DNA from 3 places in the Pseudomonas sp. PDM24 genome. Region 3 is predicted to be linked to each of the others. Evidence: predicted binding sites of a transcription regulator. Region 3 holds the regulator's gene; each other region holds the start of a gene.
The links. The regulator sigma-54, encoded in region 3, starts transcription at its own class of promoters, with help from an activator protein. The targets are predictions, from matches to a motif close to ANTGGCATNNANNTTGCTNT.

Region 1: the regulator sigma-54 is predicted to act here: its motif matches at 3,640-3,659, upstream of nirB (nitrite reductase large subunit NirB).
Region 2: the regulator sigma-54 is predicted to act here: its motif matches at 4,494-4,513, upstream of glnA (glutamate--ammonia ligase).

The regions. Positions count from the first base shown of each region.
Region 1 is NZ_JAHUWR010000001.1:1,554,099-1,560,891, forward strand. Features, by position in the region: gene KW837_RS07035 (CBS domain-containing protein) at 10-450, opposite strand; gene nirD (nitrite reductase small subunit NirD) at 482-868, opposite strand; gene nirB (nitrite reductase large subunit NirB) at 868-3,429, opposite strand; gene KW837_RS07050 (DUF6124 family protein) at 4,387-4,746, shown strand; gene KW837_RS07055 (SCO family protein) at 5,026-5,631, shown strand; gene KW837_RS07060 (copper chaperone PCu(A)C) at 5,631-6,104, shown strand; gene KW837_RS07065 (bifunctional 5,10-methylenetetrahydrofolate dehydrogenase/5,10-methenyltetrahydrofolate cyclohydrolase) at 6,228-6,793, shown strand, end outside.
Region 2 is NZ_JAHUWR010000004.1:159,056-165,848, reverse strand. Features, by position in the region: gene KW837_RS15395 (YkgJ family cysteine cluster protein) at 215-655, shown strand; gene typA (translational GTPase TypA) at 865-2,685, opposite strand; gene thiI (tRNA uracil 4-sulfurtransferase ThiI) at 2,825-4,279, opposite strand; gene glnA (glutamate--ammonia ligase) at 4,610-6,016, shown strand; gene KW837_RS15375 (chorismate mutase) at 6,151-6,699, shown strand; gene KW837_RS15370 (DUF4124 domain-containing protein) at 6,792-6,793, shown strand, end outside.
Region 3 is NZ_JAHUWR010000007.1:211,721-218,513, forward strand. Features, by position in the region: gene KW837_RS22655 (ZIP family metal transporter) at 1-76, shown strand, start outside; gene KW837_RS22660 (HPr family phosphocarrier protein) at 182-457, opposite strand; gene rapZ (RNase adapter RapZ) at 473-1,330, opposite strand; gene ptsN (PTS IIA-like nitrogen regulatory protein PtsN) at 1,333-1,797, opposite strand; gene hpf (ribosome hibernation-promoting factor, HPF/YfiA family) at 1,810-2,118, opposite strand; gene KW837_RS22680 (RNA polymerase factor sigma-54) at 2,198-3,691, opposite strand; gene lptB (LPS export ABC transporter ATP-binding protein) at 3,877-4,602, opposite strand; gene lptA (lipopolysaccharide transport periplasmic protein LptA) at 4,602-5,150, opposite strand; gene lptC (LPS export ABC transporter periplasmic protein LptC) at 5,137-5,709, opposite strand; gene KW837_RS22700 (HAD family hydrolase) at 5,717-6,241, opposite strand; gene KW837_RS22705 (KpsF/GutQ family sugar-phosphate isomerase) at 6,241-6,793, opposite strand, start outside.

The DNA.
Region 1 (6,793 bases), on a different contig from region 3:
GTCCGGCCCTCAATGCCCGCGAATGTAGTGCTCCAGTTGCCGAATCAAATCCGCCTGCTCGACGATGGCTTCCTTGACCAGATCGCCAATCGACAACAGCCCGATCAGTTCGCCACTCTCCAGCACCGGCAGATGGCGCAAATGACTGTCGGTCATGACCGCCATGCAGCGCTCGATGCTCTGCTGACTGTCGGCGGTCACCACCGGCGCGCTCATGATCTCGCGCACCGGCGTGCCGACTGAAGATCGCCCCTGTAGCACCACCTTGCGCGCATAGTCGCGCTCGCTGATGACGCCGACCACCTGCCCGTCTTCAATGACGGGCAACGCGCCGACGTTCTTCTCGGCCATCATTTTCAGGGCGTCGAGGACCATCTGATCCGGCGCGATGCTGTGCACCTGCTGGTTTTGCACGACTTTCAGTTTGAGCAACTGTGCGGCTGTCTTCATCAACGTTCTCCGATACGGTTCAGGGCAGCGATCAAGCCGCCGCGACTTCCACGATGCCGGCGTTCAGGCGCACCGGCCACACCCGCAGGCGCTGCTCCGGGTATTCCAGGCAACTGCCGTCTTCAAGACGGAAATGCTGCTTGTAGATCGGCGACGCCACCACCAGATCACCCTTGAGGCTGCCGATCAGTCCGCGGCCGATGACGTTCGCGCCGGATTGCGGATCATGGTTGTCGATGGCGTAGAGGGTGCGACCTTCGGCCTGCGGCAGGTAGAACAGCGCCACCTGCGCGCCGTCGAGCCAGACGACAACGCCGGAGTTGCTGACCAGATCCTGCTGGCTGCACACCGCCTGCCACGCCTGAGCATTGGCCGCGGTTGCAGGGACTTCGACACGCTGGGTATTGGACTGACTCATCAGGCATTCTCCTCGGTGACAGGGATAAGGTTGAGTTCGGCGGCCATGATCGGCCGGCGTTGACCGCGTTCCTGAACAAAATGGATGTCCGGGTCCGGGCGTTTATCGTTGACGAAGGTGCGGAAGCGCTTGAGTTTTTCCGGGTCTTTGAGGGCGTTGGCCCATTCGCATTCGTAGCGGTTGACCACCAGTTGCATCTGCGATTCGAGTTCTGCGCCGAGCCCCAGGCTGTCGTTGATGACCACGTCCTTGAGGTAATCCAGGCCGCCCTCCAGGCTTTCGCGCCAGACCGAGGTGCGCTGCAATTTATCGGCGGTGCGGATGTAGAACATCAGGAACCGGTCGATGTAACGGATCAGGGTTTCATCGTCGAGGTCAGTGGCGAACAGCTCGGCATGACGCGGACGCATACCACCGTTACCGGCGACATAGAGGTTCCAGCCGTTCTCGGTGGCGATCACGCCCACGTCCTTGCTTTGCGCCTCGGCACATTCACGGGTGCAGCCAGAGACGGCGAACTTGAGCTTGTGCGGCGAGCGCAGGCCTTTGTAGCGATCCTCGAGGGTCAGGGCCATTTTCACGCTGTCCTGCACGCCATAACGGCACCAGGTGCTGCCCACGCAAGATTTCACCGTGCGGGTCGATTTGCCGTAGGCATGCCCGGTTTCGAAACCGGCCTCAATCAACTCGGACCAGATGTCCGGCAACTGATGCAACTGCGCGCCGAACAGGTCGATCCGCTGGCCGCCGGTGATTTTCGTGTAGAGGTCGTATTTCTTCGCCACCACGCCAATCGCAATCAGCTTGTCGGCTGTGATCTCGCCCCCGGCGATGCGCGGCACCACCGAATAGGTGCCGTTTTTCTGCATGTTGGCCATGAAAGTGTCGTTGGTGTCCTGCAACGGCACCAGCGAGGCATCCATGATCGGCTGGTTCCAGCACGAGGCGAGGATCGAGCCCACCGCCGGTTTGCACACGTCGCAACCGGTGTGACCACGGCCGTGCTTGGCCAGCAGTTCTTCGAAGGTGATCACCCCTTCTACCCGCACCAGCGCATAAAGCTCCTGACGGGTGTAGGCGAAGTGTTCGCACAGGCTCTTGTCGACACTGACGCCACGGGCAATCAATTCATGCTCGAACACTTGCTTGAGCAGCCCTGCGCAACCACCGCAACCGGTGCAAGCCTTGGTCTGCGACTTGAGCAGGCCGAGGTCGGTGCAGCCACCGTCGATGGCCGAGCAGATCGAGCCCTTGGTGACGTTATGGCACGAGCACACCGTCGCCGCCTCAGGCAACGCGCCCGGGCCCAGGGTTGGCGCACCGGTGGACGATGGCAGAATCAGGCTGGCAGGTTCCGACGGCAAGGCAATGCCGTTCTGCATGTATTGCAGCAAGGTGTCGTAGTAGCTGTTGTCGCCGACCAGCACCGCGCCGAGCACGCGTTTGCTGTCAGCATCCACCACCAGGCGGCGGTAGCTGGCCGTGGCTTCATCGATGAACTGATAGCTGCGCGCACCCGGCGTCTGGGCATGAGCATCGCCGATGGAGCCGACATCCACGCCGAGCAGTTTGAGCTTGGTCGACATGTCGGCGCCCTGGAACGGCTCCGCCACTTGATTGCACAGCAGCGTCGCGACGCCACGGGCCATTTGATAACCCGGAGCGACCAGACCGAAGAGGCTGCCATTCCAGGCGGCACACTCGCCAATCGCATAGATATTCGGATCGCTGGTCAGGCACTGATCGTCAATCACCACGCCGCCACGGGGACCGATGTCCAGCGCACATTGGCGGGCCAGCGCGTCTTGCGCGCGGATGCCGGCGGAGAACACGATCAGGTCGGCTTCGAGGAATTCGTCATTGGCGAAATTCATCCGGTAGCGGTACTCCTCGCCGGCACTGATCGACTGCGTGCCACGCGACAGATGCACGCCAACACCGAGCCGCTCGATTTGCGCCTTCAGCGCCAGGCCACCCTGCTCGTCCAGCTGCACCGGCATCAGGCGTGGGGCAAATTCCACCACATGCGCTTCCAGGCCCAGGCTTTTCAGGGCGTTGGCGGCTTCCAGGCCAAGCAGGCCACCGCCGACTACTACGCCGCGCCGGGCATTGGCCGCCGCGGCACGAATCGCGTCGAGGTCTTCGAGGGTGCGATAGACCAGGCGCGAGTCACCTTCTGCACCTTCAATAGGCGGTACGAAAGGATAAGAGCCGGTGGCCAGAACCAATTTGTCGTACGCGACGCAACCTTGTGCGGTAATCACCTGGCGTCGCGCTCGATCGATTTCCAGCACCGGCACGCCCAAATGCAGAGTGACGCCCGGCGTCTGGTACAGAGAGGCTTCGCCCAGGGCCAACGACTCGGCATCGCGACCGCCGAAATACTCGGACAGATGCACCCGGTCGTAGGCGCGCATTGGCTCTTCGCTGAAGACATGCAGCCGGTAATGGTCGAGGGCACCGCGCTCGATGAGCTGCTCGACACAATGATGTCCGACCATGCCATTGCCGATCACGATCAGTGTTTGCAGTTTGTTCAACGCGGCAACATTGGAATTCATAGTAAGCACCCAGCCAAAGCCAATCACGGTTAAAAAAAGCAAAAAAAAACGCCTGAAACCTCTCGGTTTCAGGCGTCTTTGCCTGTTCTTCGCGGTGTTCGACCTGGCGCCTTCGCCGGATCCACCGATGTTGCCCACGACCTGCTCGGCCGCTCGATCATCGTTGACCGAGTGGGCTGCCCATCTGTTTTCGATGGACCTGAGGGTATCAATGCAGCCTTTGTGCCAGTCTGCGGCGTATGACTTCCTCAGTGCTGGAAAACCGACCTCTGAACGATGGGGAAATGTGATAAAGACACCGGCCCAGGCGGGTCTCATCGGGCGTTAGTCAACTTTGCAGGAGCCCGCGAGCGGGTGGACGGACGTTGGAGCGGTAGGAAGGAATAGCTCAGGAAACCGCTTCGCACTGGTGCATGTTGTCAGGCATGGCTCTTTAAAAGTGCATACGGCTACGTTCTATTTGGGCTTGAGCAATGCCAGTGAGTTAAGCGCGAATCCCTGTGGGAGCGGGCTTGCTCGCGAAGACGGCGGCACAGTCAATATTGATGTCGCCTGACACGCCGCTTTCGCGAGCAAGCCCGCTCCCACAGGGATTCGCAACATTGCCGGAATGCGCGTGTTTAAAAGCCCTGAAGGTTACTTCCTGAAAGCTACAAGATCTTGCGCCGTTGCCTACGCTTACGCCAGAATCCGCCGGCTTGTGCGCCTTGGGGTTGCTCGGTAACTTGATTCGCGTCACTGCCCATCAGTGATCGGGTTTAGTCGCCCGGGGTTATAAGTAAGGTGTACAAGCTCTTGTCAGTCAGGCATTCCCATGCCTGCACTTGATGGTGGTTGTGCGCAGGGCGCCTTCGGGCGCGCCGGCTTTGCTAGCTTCCCCGGTCGACTAACCTGCGTACAGCTGCCTCCCTCTCGTTTAGTCGCAAGAGGGTGGCACCCAATCAGAGAAGCCAGCTTATGTTCAAAGTTACGCCCAACCCACCGGACATCGATCCGATATCTCCGTACGAACCCGATTCAAAGAAGCTCAATGAGGCCGCCGAGCGGGCTCTGAACTTCCACTTCCCGTCGAATGCCGACATCAAAGCCACCGCGCGTAAACCCAGCAAGCTGTTTGCCGTGGCCCCAGAGGCGACTACCGAAACCCTGGCGGTTTTTTTGGTCGAGACACTGGCCTCGGTCGATGTGATGGTCCATCAGTTGGTGGATCATCTGGAGGGTGAGTCGCGTCACGCCCTGCTGGGCATTTCAAACAGCATCATGGTGGCGGAGATCACCGCGAACCGGGTGCTGGATCACATTAATACGCCTGAGTAGGTATGAACTGTTGTGGTGAGTGAGTTACTGACGCAGGGTTGTGCAGTGATCCTGTTTTTGGGGCCGCTGCGCGACCCAGCGGGAGCAATCTCCCTCGCCACAGGTTTCTCGGTGTTTGATCCCAGTAGGGTATCCCGAGGCCGCGACCTTTTGGCGCATGACCGGCGGGCCATCGATTGAGCGCCATAGCGCAACAGTTTGTTAACATCCGTGCGCTTTTTTTCGTCTGATTGATCAGCCACTGTAGATTCCCGGTCGCTACACAGGATGCTTTTTTCCATGAGTACGTTGTATACCCGTCGCACGGTCCTGCAAGGCATGAGCCTGTTGAGCCTTGGCCTGCTCGCCGGCTGCGATGACAGCAGCAAGCTGTCGTTCAAGTACGGCAAGGACCTCAGCGACAAGATCATGGGGCGTACCTTCAAACTCAAGGACGCGCAGGGCGAGTACCGGATGCTGGGCAGCTACCGTGGCCTGATGCCGATGGTTTTTTTCGGTTTCACCCAATGTCCGGCGGTCTGCCCGACGACGCTGGCCCGTGCGGCACAAGCGAAAAAACTGATGGGCCGCGATGGCGAACGCCTGCAAGTGATCTTCATCACCCTGGACCCCGAACGCGATACGCCGCAAATGCTCGACGCCTACGTCAAAGCCTTCGATCCAAGTTTCGAGGCGCTGTACGGCTCGCTGGAAGAAACCGCCGCCACCGCCAAGGAGTTCGGTGTGTTCTTTGAAAAGATCCCCAGCGGCTCGACCTATACCCTCTCCCACACCGCGACCAGCTTCGTTTTCGACTCCCGAGGCACTTTGCGCCTGGGACTGTCCGCGTCCCTTACCGCTCAAGAGTGTGCAGAAGACCTGCTCACCGTCATGGAGGTCTGCTGATGACTTCGATCTACGCACCACGTATTAAACAGCTGACCCTGGGCCTTTTCCTGATCGGCATGGCCTGGCAGGTGTGCGCCCAAACCCAGGTGAACGACGCCTGGGTCCGCGCGACGGTGGCCGGCCAGCATTCGACCGGCGCCTTCATGACCCTGCAGGCCGACAGCGACAGCAAACTGCTCAGCGTGCAGTCGCCGGTCGCGAACACCGTGCAAATTCACCAATCCAGCATGAAAGACGATGTGATGAGCATGAGCCAGGTCGAGTCCGTCGCGCTGCCGGCCGGCAAACCGGTGAGCTTTGATCCCCATGGCTACCACATCATGCTGATGGACCTGACGACTCAGGTGAAGGAAGGCGACAACGTTCCCCTGACCCTGACCGTGGAAAACGCCAAGGGCGAAAAAGAGACGATCAAGGTTGACGCCGAGGCTCGGGCGCTCGGCATGCAGGATCACAGCAAGATGCATTGAGAGGCTCAATCCCGGCCCGTCTGATCGCCGCTGTTGCGGTGGTATTGGCCTGCCCTCAACTGGTAGCCTGTGCGTCCCTGCCTGCATGTCTCTGATGGATCATCGGCGCACGAAGACGCCTTGATGATCACTTCACCCCTTTCAATCAAGACGACGGTGACGCATTTGATCAGCAGTACCCCACCACTGGCCCGCGATATCGACGGCAAAGCCATTTCTGCCCAGGTTCTCGACGAGGTCCGGGAGGAGGTTCTGGCCCTGGCCGGCCAGCAAATCTATCCCGCCCTTGCGGTCCTGTTGGTCGGTGACGACCCGGCCAGCCACGTTTATGTGCGCAACAAATTGCTGCGCGCCAAGGAAGTCGGTATCCGCTCCCTTGAATACCGCCTGCCGGAAACCGCCAGCCAGACCCAGGTTCTGGAACTGATTGCGCAACTCAACGCCGATGCCTCGGTGACCGGCATCCTGGTGCAACTGCCCTTGCCCGCCGCTATCGACGAACAGGCGGTGATTCAGGCCATCGACCCGATCAAGGACGTGGACGGTTTTCATCGGGAAAACGTCGGTGGGCTGGTGCAAGGCATGGAGGTCCTGACCCCGTGCACGCCCAGTGGCTGCATGCGCTTGCTGCACGAGACCTGCGGTGATGACTTGAGCGGCTTGCACGCGGTGGTCATCGGCCGTTCGAA
Region 2 (6,793 bases), on a different contig from region 3:
CTGACAGACCATTGAGACTCTGGTTCGGCAGTTTTTCCTGTTAGTGCGAGATAGGTCGACATTACGTTGTCGCGTGCCAGAAACAATGCAGGGGCCGTGCCGGACACAGGGATTATTTTGCGCCAAGCGAAAAAATCTGGCGAAAGGTTGTTCAAAAATCCACCAGTCCCGGTATGATCGCGCGCCCTGATGCACACGCTGGTAACAACCGATGATGAAGCCCAACCTGATCGCCGCCGCGGAGATCGATCGCCTCGATACCTGGGCAAAATACTCTGCCCCGATGTGCGGTTCCTGCGTGTCCAGCTGCTGCACCTTGCCGGTCGAGGTCAAGATCAAGGATCTGATCCGTATCGGCATTGTCGACGAATTCGAGCGTGGCGATCCGCCGAAGAACATCGCCAAGCGTTTGCAGAAGGAAGGAATCGTCGAGCGCTATAACCAGAAGTCCGAGATCTTCACCCTTCAGCGCATGAGCAACAACGATTGCCTGTACCTGGATCGCAAGAGCCGTTTGTGCACTATTTATGATAAGCGCCCGGATACCTGCCGCAATCACCCGAAGATCGGACCGCGGCCGGGGTATTGCGCGTACAAGCCTAAAGAAGTGGTGCGCGAGAACAGCGCCAGCCGTAGGACGCTTGAGAAGTTCTGATCCGGAATCGCGCTGCCGGATAGATCGCCTTCGCGGGCAAGCCTCGCTCCTACGGGTTTTGCACGCGTCATAAGAACGGTGCATGACCTGTAGGAGCGAGGCTTGCCCGCGAAGGGGCCCGAATTGACACCGCACAAGCCCCAGACAAACAAAAACGCCCCCGACCTTGCGGTCGGGGGCGTTTTTTTAAGCGCTAACTAAGTCGAAACTCAGTTACCAGCTTTCTTGGCAGCGCGGGTACGCTCGCTTTCGCCCAGGATCTTCTTACGAAGACGGATGGACTTAGGAGTGACTTCGCACAATTCGTCTTCTTGAACGAATTCCAGAGCCTGCTCCAGGGTGAAGCGGATAGGCGGAACCAGAGCGATGGTTTCGTCTTTACCCGAAGCACGCATGTTGTCGAGCTTCTTGCCTTTGGTTGGGTTGACGCCCAGGTCGTTGTCGCGGCTGTTGATGCCGACGATTTGACCTTCGTACACGTCTTCACCGTGACCCAGGAACAGTTTGCCGCGAGCTTGCAGGGTTTCCAGCGAGTAAGTCAGCGCCTTACCGGTAGCAACCGAAACCAGCACGCCGTTCTGACGGCCGGACATGTCGCCGGACTTCATCACGTCGTAACGGTCGAAGATCGAGGTCAGGATGCCTGCACCGGAGGTCAGGGTCAGGAACTCGTTACGGAAACCGATCAAGCCACGAGCCGGGATGTTGTACTCAAGGCGCACACGGCCCTTGCCATCCGGAACCATGTTGGTCAGGTCGCCTTTACGGATACCGATCTGTTCCATGATCGAACCTTGCGATTCTTCCGGCAGGTCGATGGTCACGTTTTCGTACGGTTCGTGCTTGACGCCGTCAACCATGCGGATGATCACTTCCGGACGACCAACACCCATTTCGAAGCCTTCGCGACGCATGGTTTCGATCAGTACCGAGAGGTGCAGCTCACCACGGCCGGAGACTTTGAACTTGTCGGCGGTGTCGCCTTCTTCAACGCGCAGAGCAACGTTGTAGAGCAGTTCTTTATCCAGACGTTCCTTGATGTTACGGCTGGTGACGAACTTGCCTTCTTTACCGCAGAAAGGCGAGTCGTTTACCTGGAAGGTCATGGAAACGGTTGGCTCGTCAACGGTCAGCGGCTTCATCGCTTCGACGTTCAGTGGGTCGCACAGAGTGTCGGAGATGAACAGCTGGTCGAAGCCGCTGATGCAGACGATGTCGCCGGCAGCTGCTTCTTCAACGTCGATGCGGTGCAGGCCGTGGTGACCCATCAGCTTCAGGATACGACCGTTACGCTTCTTGCCGTCGGCGTCGATAGCAACAACCGGAGTGTTCGGCTTGATGCGACCACGAGCGATACGGCCAACGCCGATAACACCCAGGAAGCTGTTGTAGTCCAGAGCGGAGATTTGCATCTGGAACGGACCGTCACGGTCGACTTTCGGCGCAGGTACGTTGTCGACGATCGACTGGTACAGCGGAGTCATGTCTTCAGCCATGTCGGTGTGTTCCAGACCGGCAATGCCGTTCAGGGCCGAGGCGTAGACGACTTTGAAGTCCAGCTGTTCTTCGGTAGCACCGAGGTTGTCGAACAGGTCGAAGATCTGGTCCAGAACCCAGTCCGGACGCGCGCCTGGACGGTCAACCTTGTTGATCACCACGATTGGACGCAGGCCGGCTTCGAAAGCCTTCTTGGTCACGAAACGGGTTTGCGGCATAGGGCCGTCTTGAGCGTCAACCAGCAGCAGAACGGAGTCAACCATCGACATTACGCGTTCAACTTCGCCGCCGAAGTCGGCGTGGCCCGGGGTGTCCACGATGTTGATGTGGTAGCCGTTCCAGTTGATGGCGGTGTTTTTCGCCAGAATGGTAATACCGCGCTCTTTCTCCTGGTCGTTGGAGTCCATCACGCGCTCGTCGTTGAGCTCGTTGCGCTCCAGGGTGCCGGATTGACGCAAGAGTTTGTCTACCAGGGTGGTTTTACCATGGTCAACGTGAGCAATGATGGCGATGTTGCGTAGATTTTCGATCACTTGTGTATCTCGATCAGAGGATTCGGTGTGCTGACAAGTCTTGGCAGCGATTTACAGTAGAGTCCGGCAAAGCCGTTACAGCTTGACGGCGGCGTCGGGGGGCCGGTGACGCAGGCCACAGGCAAACAGCCCCGGGCACTTAGCTCGGTCGATAAACGCGCACATTGGCATGCCCCTCACTGAGCAAATGGTGGGCATGCAGGCGACTCATCACGCCTTTGTCGCAATACAGCAGGTACTGGCGAGTAGGGTCCAGTTCCTTGAAACGAGCGTTCAATGCATAAAACGGCATCGTCTGCACCTCAATGCCAGCAAGTTCCAGCGGCTCGTCTTCAGCGGCATCCGGGTGACGGATGTCGATGATGATCTGGCCCGCCAGAGCTTCGCTGACTTCTTCGATCTGCAAATCCTGGCCCAATTCGTCGATTACGCGATCGATCGGCACCAGTTTGGCGTTCTCGAGCGCACGCTCAAGGACCGCCATGTCGAATTCTTTCTCTTCATGCTCCACGCGCGGACGCTTGGCGTGGGTCTTTGGGTTCACCGAGATGACCCCGCAGTATTCCGGCATATGCTTGGCGAAATCGGCAGTACCGATTTCGTTGGCCAGGTCGATGATGTCCTGCTTGTGACTGGCGATCAGCGGGCGCAAGACCAGCTTGTCGGTCACGCAGTCGATCACGGACAGGTTCGGCAACGTCTGGCTCGACACCTGGGAAATCGCTTCGCCGGTGACCAGCGCTTCGATCTCCAGCCGATCGGCAATACGGGAAGCAGCGCGCAACATCATACGCTTCAAAACTACGCCCATATGACTGTTATCGACTTTCCCGAGAATTTCTCCCAGTACTTCCTCGAACGGCACACTGACAAATAACACGCGTTGGGAGCTGCCGTACTTCTTCCAGATGAAGTGCGCGACTTCCATGACGCCCAGTTCGTGGGCTCGTCCGCCCAGATTGAAGAAGCAGAAATGGCTCATCAGCCCGCGGCGCATGATCTGGTAGGCGGCGACGGTGGAATCGAAGCCACCGGACATCAGTACAAGCGTCTGTTCCAGGGCACCCAGCGGATAACCGCCGATGCTGTTGTGCTGGCTGTGGATCACGAACAACCGTTTGTCGCGAATTTCGATGCGAACTTCGATTTCCGGCGCTTTGAGCGAGATTCCGGCGGCGCCGCACTGACGACGCAGTTGGCTGCCGACGTATTTCTCGACGTCCATGGAGCTGAATTCGTGCTTGCCGGCACGCTTGCAGCGCACCGAAAAAATCTTCCCGGCCAGGGCGTCACCGAAATGCTGCTTGCACTTGGCGACGATGTCGTCGAAGTCGCCCAACGGGTATTCATCGACCTGCAGGAAATGCGCGATACCCGGCATGCAGCTCAGGCGCTCGGTCATCTCCTTCAGGGCTTTCGGCTCGCTGACGCGGGTTTCCAGCTCGAGATTGTCCCACACACCGTTGACCACCACAGCCGGGTCCAGATCGCGGAGCACGGTACGGATGTTTTTGGCCAACTGGCGGATGAAACGCATCCGTACCGGGCGGCTCTTGATGGTGATCTCGGGGAAGACTTTTACGATTAGTTTCATGAAAACAGCGCGCGCTGGGCCAGCCGAAAAAGGGGGGCGCGGATTATAGCGGAAATTGCTCAAGGTTTAACCAGTTAATGTGCAGAAGGTTTTGTGCGCACCAAAACAGGTCATTTATGGAATTCGACGCTACATTACAGGGCGAGGTTTGGCGCTTTTCGAGGCTTTGCACCTTTATAAGCGTGATATTGGGGCAAAAAACCCATGGTGGGGCACTGGCATGCAATTTGCTCCCTTGTGAGGCAGGTTGCCTTGGCAGAGTATTCGCGCCGGCATCACCCACATTCTAAGGGCATCCACTACTAAGCCCGAAGCCACCCGGAGGACACTATGTCGAAGTCGGTTCAACTCATCAAAGATCATGACGTCAAGTGGATTGATCTGCGCTTCACGGACACAAAAGGCACTCAGCACCACGTGACCATGCCGGCTCGCGATGGGCTGGATGAAGCTTTCTTCGAAGAAGGCAAAATGTTCGACGGTTCCTCCATCGCTGGCTGGAAAGGCATCGAAGCTTCCGACATGATCCTGATGCCGGACGACAGCACTGCCGTTCTCGACCCGTTCACCGAAGAGCCGACCCTGATCCTGGTTTGCGACGTGATCGAGCCTTCGACCATGCAAGGCTACGACCGTGACCCACGTGCGATCGCCAAGCGTGCCGAGGAATACCTGAAGTCGACCGGTATCGGCGACACCGTATTCGTTGGTCCAGAGCCTGAATTCTTCATCTTCGACGAAGTGAAGTTCAAGTCCGACATCTCCGGTTCGATGTTCAAAATCTTCTCCGAACAAGGTTCGTGGATGTCCGACCAGGACGTGGAAGGCGGCAACAAAGGCCACCGTCCAGGCGTCAAAGGCGGCTACTTCCCTGTTCCGCCGTTCGACCACGACCACGAAATCCGTACCTCCATGTGCAACGCCATGGAAGAAATGGGCCTGGTCATCGAAGTTCACCACCACGAAGTGGCGACTGCCGGTCAGAACGAAATCGGCGTGAAGTTCAACACCCTGGTTGCCAAGGCTGACGAAGTTCAGACCCTGAAGTACTGCGTACATAACGTTGCTGATGCATATGGCCGCACCGCGACCTTCATGCCTAAGCCTCTGTACGGCGACAACGGTTCGGGTATGCACGTTCACCTGTCCATCGCCAAAGATGGCAAGAACACCTTCGCTGGCGAAGGCTATGCCGGCCTGTCCGATACCGCTCTGTACTTCATCGGCGGCATCATCAAGCACGGTAAGGCTCTGAACGGCTTCACCAACCCGTCGACCAACTCCTACAAGCGTCTGGTCCCAGGTTTCGAAGCGCCAGTGATGCTGGCTTACTCGGCTCGCAACCGTTCGGCTTCGATCCGTATTCCTTACGTGTCCAGCCCTCGCGCTCGCCGTATCGAAGCTCGCTTCCCGGATCCGGCAGCTAACCCGTACCTGGGCTTCGCTGCACTGTTGATGGCTGGCCTGGACGGCATCCAGAACAAGATCCACCCTGGCGACGCAGCTGACAAAAACCTGTACGACCTGCCGCCTGAAGAGGCGAAAGAGATCCCACAAGTTTGCGGCAGCCTGAAAGAAGCCCTGGAAGAGCTGGACAAAGGTCGTGCGTTCCTGACCAAAGGCGGCGTTTTCAGCGACGACTTCATCGACGCTTACATCGCCCTGAAAAGCGAAGAAGAAATCAAGGTTCGCACCTTCGTACACCCACTGGAATATGAGCTGTACTACAGCTGCTGATCCGGTAGCGCCGCGCTACGCGGCGTGACAAAAGAGAGGCCTCCTTCGGGAGGCCTTTTTTATGGGCGACCGTCTGTCATCGGATGCCCGGTTGCGTGCATCATGGCTTTCATCCGATAAAGCCGAGATGCCCCATGCGCCTACGTCCATGCCTTGCCCTGCTCACCGCCCTGCTGGCCAACAGTGCTTTTGCCAGCCCGGCACCTGCCGCCCTCGCCCCGTTGCTTGGCACCATCGAAGAACGCCTGGCGATTGCCGATCAGGTCGCGCTGAGCAAATGGGACAGCGGCAAACCTGTCGAAGACCGGCAGCGCGAGCGCGAAGTCATTGCCGGTGCTGTCGCTCTGGCACCTGCCTATAAATTGAGCAACGAAGCCGTCGAACAGTTCTTCTCGGCGCAGATCGAGGCCAACAAACTGGTGCAATACGCGCACCTGTCTGACTGGCATGCCCAAGGCAAGGCGCCCAATGATCCTCGCCCCGATCTCATCGGGCAGATCCGCCCCCAACTTGATCAGTTACAAAAACGCCTGCTGCAACAACTGGCCGATTTCAGCCCTTATCGCAACGACCCGCAGTGCCCGTCATGGCTGGCCAAGGCCAATAAAACCGGCGCCCAAGCGCCACTGCGAAAACTCGCCCAGGTACGCGCCACCGCCGAGTTGTGCAGCGCCAGCCGCTGAGCCGGTCTGCCGGCGTGCGCTGAAGTGCTCTATGCTGTCGCCATGAACGGAACAGGGCCGGACACTTGCCCAACGGCCAATGGAAGCCTGCAAT
Region 3 (6,793 bases):
TCACGACAAACTGGCCAGCCTTGGGCTGCTGATCGGGTTTTGTCTGATGATGGTGATGGATACAGCGTTGGCTTGAAAAACAGGATCAGAAGATCGCAGCCTCGTTTCACTCGACAGCTCCTACTGTATGCAGATCCTTGTAGGAGCTGTCGAGTGAAACGAGGCTGCGATCTTTTGATGTTTATTCGCCTTCGTCGAAGTAGTTGTTGATCAGCTTCACTAATGCATCCAGCGCTTCCTGCTCCTGTTCGCCTTCGGTAATCAGGTGGATTTTGGTGCCCTTGCCAGCGGCCAGCATCATCATGGCCATGATGCTTTTGCCATCGACCACGGATTCTGGCGTGCGTCCTACCCTGATCGTGCAATCCTTGAACTGACCGGCGACTCCGACAAATTTTGCAGACGCGCGGGCATGCAGACCCAGCTTGTTGATAATTTCGATTTCCAGAGCAGGCATCGCGATGTGAATCCTTTAGCTGAGGTCGCGGTGGCGGACCTGGACGTTCTTCAGGGTTTTTTGCAGGACCTGACCCAGACGTTCGGTCAGGTAGACAGAGCGGTGATGCCCGCCAGTGCAGCCAATGGCAATGGTGACATAGGCGCGATTGCTGGCGGCAAAGCGGGGTAGCCACTTGAGCAAGTATGAGGAAATGTCCTGGAACATCTCTTCGACGTCCGGCTGTGCCGCCAGGTACTCGGCCACCGGTTGATCAAGCCCGGACTGTGCCCGTAGCTCCGGCTTCCAGTAGGGGTTAGGCAGGCAGCGCACGTCGAACACCAGATCGGCGTCCACCGGCATGCCCCGCTTGAACCCGAAAGATTCCACCAGGAACGCAGTGCCGGGCTCCGGCTGATTCAGCAGGCGCAGTTTGATGGTATCGCGTAGCTGATACAGGTTCAGATTGGTGGTATTGACTTTTAGGTCAGCCAGATCGGCGATAGGCCCCAGCAGATTGGTTTCATCCTGGATCGCCTCCGCCAGCGAACGATTGGCGCTGCTCAGCGGGTGACGACGGCGAGTTTCCGAAAAGCGTTTGAGCAAGGTTTCTTCGTCGGCGTCCAGATACAGCACATCGCACTGGATATGCCGGCTGCGGACCTCTTCCAGCAATTCGGGAAACCGTGACAGGTGGCTCGGCAGGTTGCGCGCATCGATGGACACGGCCACCAGCGGTTGTGCCAGTTCGGTGTGAATCAGCGCGCGTTCGGCCAGTTCCGGCAGCAAGCCGGCCGGCAGGTTGTCGATACAGTAGTAGCCGTTGTCCTCGAGCACATCGAGGGCGGTACTTTTACCTGAGCCGGAGCGGCCACTGACGATGATCAGGCGCATGATTAGTGACCGTTCTGCTCGTCCAGGACAACCTGATACAAGGCTTCGTTGCTCGGGGCGCTGCGCAATTTTTCACGCACTTCCTTGCGATCCAGCATGCTGGCAATCTGGCGCAGCAATTCCAGGTGTGCATCGGTGGCGGCTTCCGGGACCAGCAGCACAAACAGCAGGTCAACCGGGGCACCGTCGATGGCATCGAAATCGATAGGGGCTTCCAGGTGCAGCAGCGCACTGATTGGCGAGGTGCAGCCTTTGAGCCGGCAGTGGGGGATGGCGATGCCGTTGCCGAAACCGGTAGAACCGAGTTTCTCACGGGCAATCAGGGCCTCGAAGACGTCCTGCATTTCCAGATCCGGTACTTCGCGGTGGATAAGGTTGGCAATTTGCTCGAGGGCTTTCTTTTTACTGCCACCCGGCGCGTTCACTTGGGAACGGCCGGGGGTCAGGATGGTTTCTAGTCGGATCATGGATTGGGGGTGTTAACGACCGGTCGCGCCCTGGAGGAGGCTCTGGGTCTTTTCCTTATGCTTTTTAAGTTGGCGATCCAGCTTGTCGGTCAGCAGGTCGATGGCGGCATACATGTCCGTATGCTCGGCATTGGCGACCACTTCTCCGCCGGGAATATGCAGCGTGGCTTCGATCTTCTGCAGCAGTTTTTCGACGTTCATCGTGACTTGCACATTGGTGATCTTGTCGAAATGCCTCTCTAATCGGTCGAGTTTTTCGCCGATGTAGGTGCGCAGGGGTTCGGTCACTTCCAGTTGGTGTCCACTGATGTTGACTTGCATACAGCTTCTCCTTCGTTGCCAGTGCATAAAGCGGCAGGCAGAAATGCCTGCCACTGGAACGCTGTGGCCAGCCCGGCGGCTACATCAACCGCTTCCGTTCGCTGGAAGGCGCGATCCCCAGGGATTCGCGGTACTTGGCGACGGTGCGACGGGCTACCTGAATGCCTTGTGCCTCCAGTAAACCAGCGATCTTGCTGTCACTCAACGGCTTTTTCTGATTTTCCGCGGCAACCAGTTTTTTGATGATCGCGCGGATCGCCGTGGACGAGCATTCACCGCCTTCAGAGGTACTGACGTGGCTGGAAAAAAAGTATTTCAGTTCATAGATGCCCCGTGGGGTATGCATGAATTTTTGCGTGGTCACCCGTGAAATGGTCGATTCATGCATGCCGACTGCTTCGGCAATGTCATGCAGCACCAACGGCTTCATGGCTTCGTCACCGTACTCAAGAAAGCCGCGTTGATGCTCGACGATCTGGGTGGCGACTTTCATCAGGGTTTCATTGCGGCTTTGCAGGCTCTTGATGAACCAGCGAGCCTCCTGCAGCTGATTACGCATGAAGGTGTTGTCAGCGCTGGTATCGGCGCGGCGCACGAAACCGGCATATTGGGCGTTGACCCGCAGGCGTGGCACCGATTCCTGGTTCAGCTCCACCAGCCAGCGCTCGTTGTCCTTGCGCACGATCACGTCGGGAACGACGTATTCGGCTTCGGTGGACTCGATCTGTGAGCCCGGGCGCGGGTTGAGGCTCTGGACCAATTCGATGACCTGGCGCAGCTCATCTTCCTTGAGCTTCATGCGGCGCATCAGCTGGCTGTAGTCGCGGCTGCCGAGCAGGTCGATGTAATCGGTGACCAGGCGCTTGGCTTCGGCCAGCCAAGGGGTCTTGGCGGACAACTGGCGCAGTTGCAGCAGCAGGCATTCACCCAGGTTGCGGGCGCCGATGCCAGCGGGTTCGAATTGCTGGATGCGGTGCAGGACGGCTTCGATTTCGTCGAGTTCGATGTCCAGTTCCGGGTCGAACGCTTCGAGGATTTCCTCGAGGGTTTCGTCCAGGTAGCCCTGATTGTTGATGCAGTCGATCAGGGTCACGGCGATCAGGCGATCAGTGTCGGACATCGGTGCCAGGTTCAGTTGCCAGAGCAAATGGCTTTGCAGGCTTTCACCGACCGATGTGCGGGTGGTGAAGTCCCACTCGTCGTCATCGTTGCTCGGCAGGCTGCTGGCGCTGGTCTGGTAGACATCCTCCCAGGCTGTGTCGACGGGCAATTCGTTGGGGATGCGCTCGTTCCAGTCGCCTTCCTCAAGGTTGTCCACCGTCGGGGCGGTTTCCTGGTAGGAGGGTTCCTGAATGTCGGCGTTGGGTTTCTGTTCGGCGCTATCGGCCAAGGGGTCGGCGTTATCGAAGTCGTCGCCTTCTTCCTGGCGTTCGAGCATCGGATTGGACTCCAGAGCCTCCTGGATTTCCTGTTGCAGGTCCAGGGTCGACAATTGGAGCAGGCGGATGGCCTGTTGCAGCTGCGGTGTCATCGTCAGCTGCTGGCCCATTCTCAAGACTAGCGATGGTTTCATGGCAGGGGCTTAACACCTTATTCGCCGGCGCACATGCGCCATCCACTACAGGGCGCCGAAGCGCCAAACATAAGCAAATTATATGCCCGAAACTGAAGTGTTTGCCTAGAGCGCTGTAACAATAAAAAGTTATTGATTTTTTATTGAAGTAAGCGCTCCCTCGGCGACCCGGGCACCTCAGGTGCTTACAGGCGGAACTCGTGGCCCAGATACACTTCCTTGACCAGTTCATTGGCGAGGATGGTGGCGGAGTCACCTTCAGCAATCAGTTGGCCGTCGTTGACGATGTAGGCGGTTTCGCAGATATCCAGGGTCTCACGAACGTTGTGGTCCGTGATCAGCACGCCAATGCCTTTAGCCTTGAGGTGATGGATGATCTGCTTGATGTCGCCCACCGAAATCGGGTCCACGCCGGCGAAGGGTTCGTCGAGGAGGATGAATTTCGGGTTGGTAGCCAGTGCCCGGGCGATTTCCACACGGCGGCGTTCACCACCGGACAGGCTCATGCCGAGATTGTCACGGATGTGATGGATGTGAAATTCCTGCAGCAGGCTTTCCAGCTCTTGGCGACGACCGGCCTTATCGAGCTCCTTGCGGGTCTCGAGGATGGCCATGATGTTGTCGGCCACCGACAGTTTGCGAAAGATCGACGCTTCTTGCGGAAGATAGCCGATGCCGGCCTTCGCACGACCGTGCATCGGCTGGTGGCTGACGTCCAGGTCGTCGATCAGTACGCGGCCTTGATCGGCCTGTACCAGGCCGACAATCATATAGAAACAGGTGGTTTTACCGGCGCCGTTAGGGCCAAGCAGGCCGACGATCTGACCGCTGTCGATGGACAGGCTGACGTCGCGCACGACCTGACGGCTCTTGTAGCTCTTGGCCAGATGCTGAGCTTTCAGAGTTGCCATTACTGGGCCTTTTGCTCGTCGGTTTTCTTCTTCGGCTGGATCACCATGTCGATGCGAGGGCGTGCCTCGGTGACCTTGTTACCCGTGGCGCGACCGGCGCTCGCAAGCTTTTTGACCGTGTCGTAGACGATTTTCTCGCCTTGGGTGACGTTGTTGTCCTTATCGATGACTTTGGCGCGATCGATCAGCACGACGCGGTTTTGCGAGGCGTGGTACTGGATAGTTACGCCATAGCCCTGGACCGGCTTGGTATCGCCCGCCGTTTGCAGTTGCTCGAAGTAGGCAAGGTTGCCCACCGAAGTCACCACGTCGATGTCGCCGGTCGGGGTGCGGGTGATGGTCACGGTATTGCCGGTGACCTTCATCGAGCCCTGGGTGATGATCACATCGCCCTTATAGGTGGCAACGCCGTTCTTGTCGTCCAGTTGGGCATCGTCGGCCTGAATGCGGATAGGCTGCTCTTGATCGTTCGGCAGAGCCCAGGCGCTCACGCTTCCCAGTGCTGCGCCCAGACTGAGCAAAATAGGGAGAGTTTTAACGAGCCTCATACTGTCCTCTTACGTTCGATAGCAGGTGTATCCTGCTTTCTTTCAAGTACGCTTTCATTCCGTTGCCTGTCGATACACCGCCGGCGCCGTCGATTCTAACGGGTTGATCGGTCTGCGCATATTGCTGCTGCGGGAACACGGTCATACGGGTGGTGGTAATCAGGGTTTTACGGTTTTTTTCGTCGAAACGCGTGATACGTACCGAGTCAATCAGCTCGACCTGAGTGCCGTCCGGGTTGACTTCGCCGCGCTCGCTCTGGACGTGCCAGGGGAATTCGGTGCCACGGAACATGTTCAGGTCCGGATTGCTCAGCAACGTCACCTCGCTCGCTTTCACGTGTTCGACCTTGTCCGACGTCATCTCGTATTGCAGTTTGCCGTCGGGCAGGTACTGCACGCTGTGGGCGTTGATGGCGTAATAGTCGATCGCGGTTTCATCGACCTTCACCACCGGCTTGTCGAGGAAACGCTCCGGGCTGATGTTCCAGTAGCCGACCGCTGCAAAAATCGCGGCGATGCAACCGAACACCAGGATGTTACGAATTTTCTTGCTCAGCATGATGGGCTCACAGGTACGCGGCGTTGGCCGCATCGAGGCGGCCCTGGGCGCGCAGGATCAATTCGCAGAATTCGCGAGCGGCCCCCTCGCCACCGCGGGCCTGGGTGATGCCGTGGGCGTGTTCGCGCACGAAACTGGCAGCGCTGGCCACCGCCATGCCAAGGCCTACGCGGCGAATCACCGGCAGGTCCGGCAGGTCGTCGCCCAGGTAGGCCACTTGTTCATAGCTCAGGTTGAGCTGGCCAAGAAGTTCGTCGAGCACCACCAGTTTGTCTTCGCGACCCTGATAAAGGTGCGCAATGCCGAGGTTCTTCGCGCGCCGTTCAACCACCGGGGTCTTGCGACCACTGATGATAGCGGTCTGCACGCCCGCGGCCATCAACATCTTGATGCCCTGGCCGTCGAGGGTGTTGAACGTCTTGAATTCGCTGCCGTCCTCGAGGAAGTACAGGCGCCCGTCGGTCAGCACGCCATCGACGTCGAACACCGCCAGTTTGATCTGTTTGCCGCGTTGCAGCAGGTCCGTGCTCATTACATTACTCCCGCACGCAGCAAATCGTGCATGTTCAAGGCGCCGACCGGACGGTCTTCGCTGTCGACCACTACCAGTGCGTTGATCTTGTGGTCTTCCATGATTTTCAGGGCCTCGGCGGCGAGCATCTCGGCGCGGGCGGTCTTGCCGTGGGCGGTCATCACTTCATCAATGGTCGTGCTGTGGATATCGATGGTACGGTCCAGCGTGCGACGCAGGTCGCCGTCGGTGAAGATCCCGGCGAGTTTGCCATCCGTGCTCAGTACAACGGTCATGCCCAATCCCTTACGGGTCATTTCCATCAAGGCATCCTTGAGCAGCGTACCGCACATCACTTGCGGCAATTCGGTGCCGGCATGCATGACGTTTTCCACTTTCAGCAACAAGCGGCGGCCAAGGGCGCCGCCCGGGTGGGAAAAGGCGAAATCTTCGGCGGTAAAGCCGCGAGCTTCAAGCAAGGCAACGGCGAGAGCATCACCCATGACCAGTGCCGCGGTGGTCGACGAGGTAGGTGCCAGATTCAGCGGGCAGGCTTCGTGTTCGACGCTTACA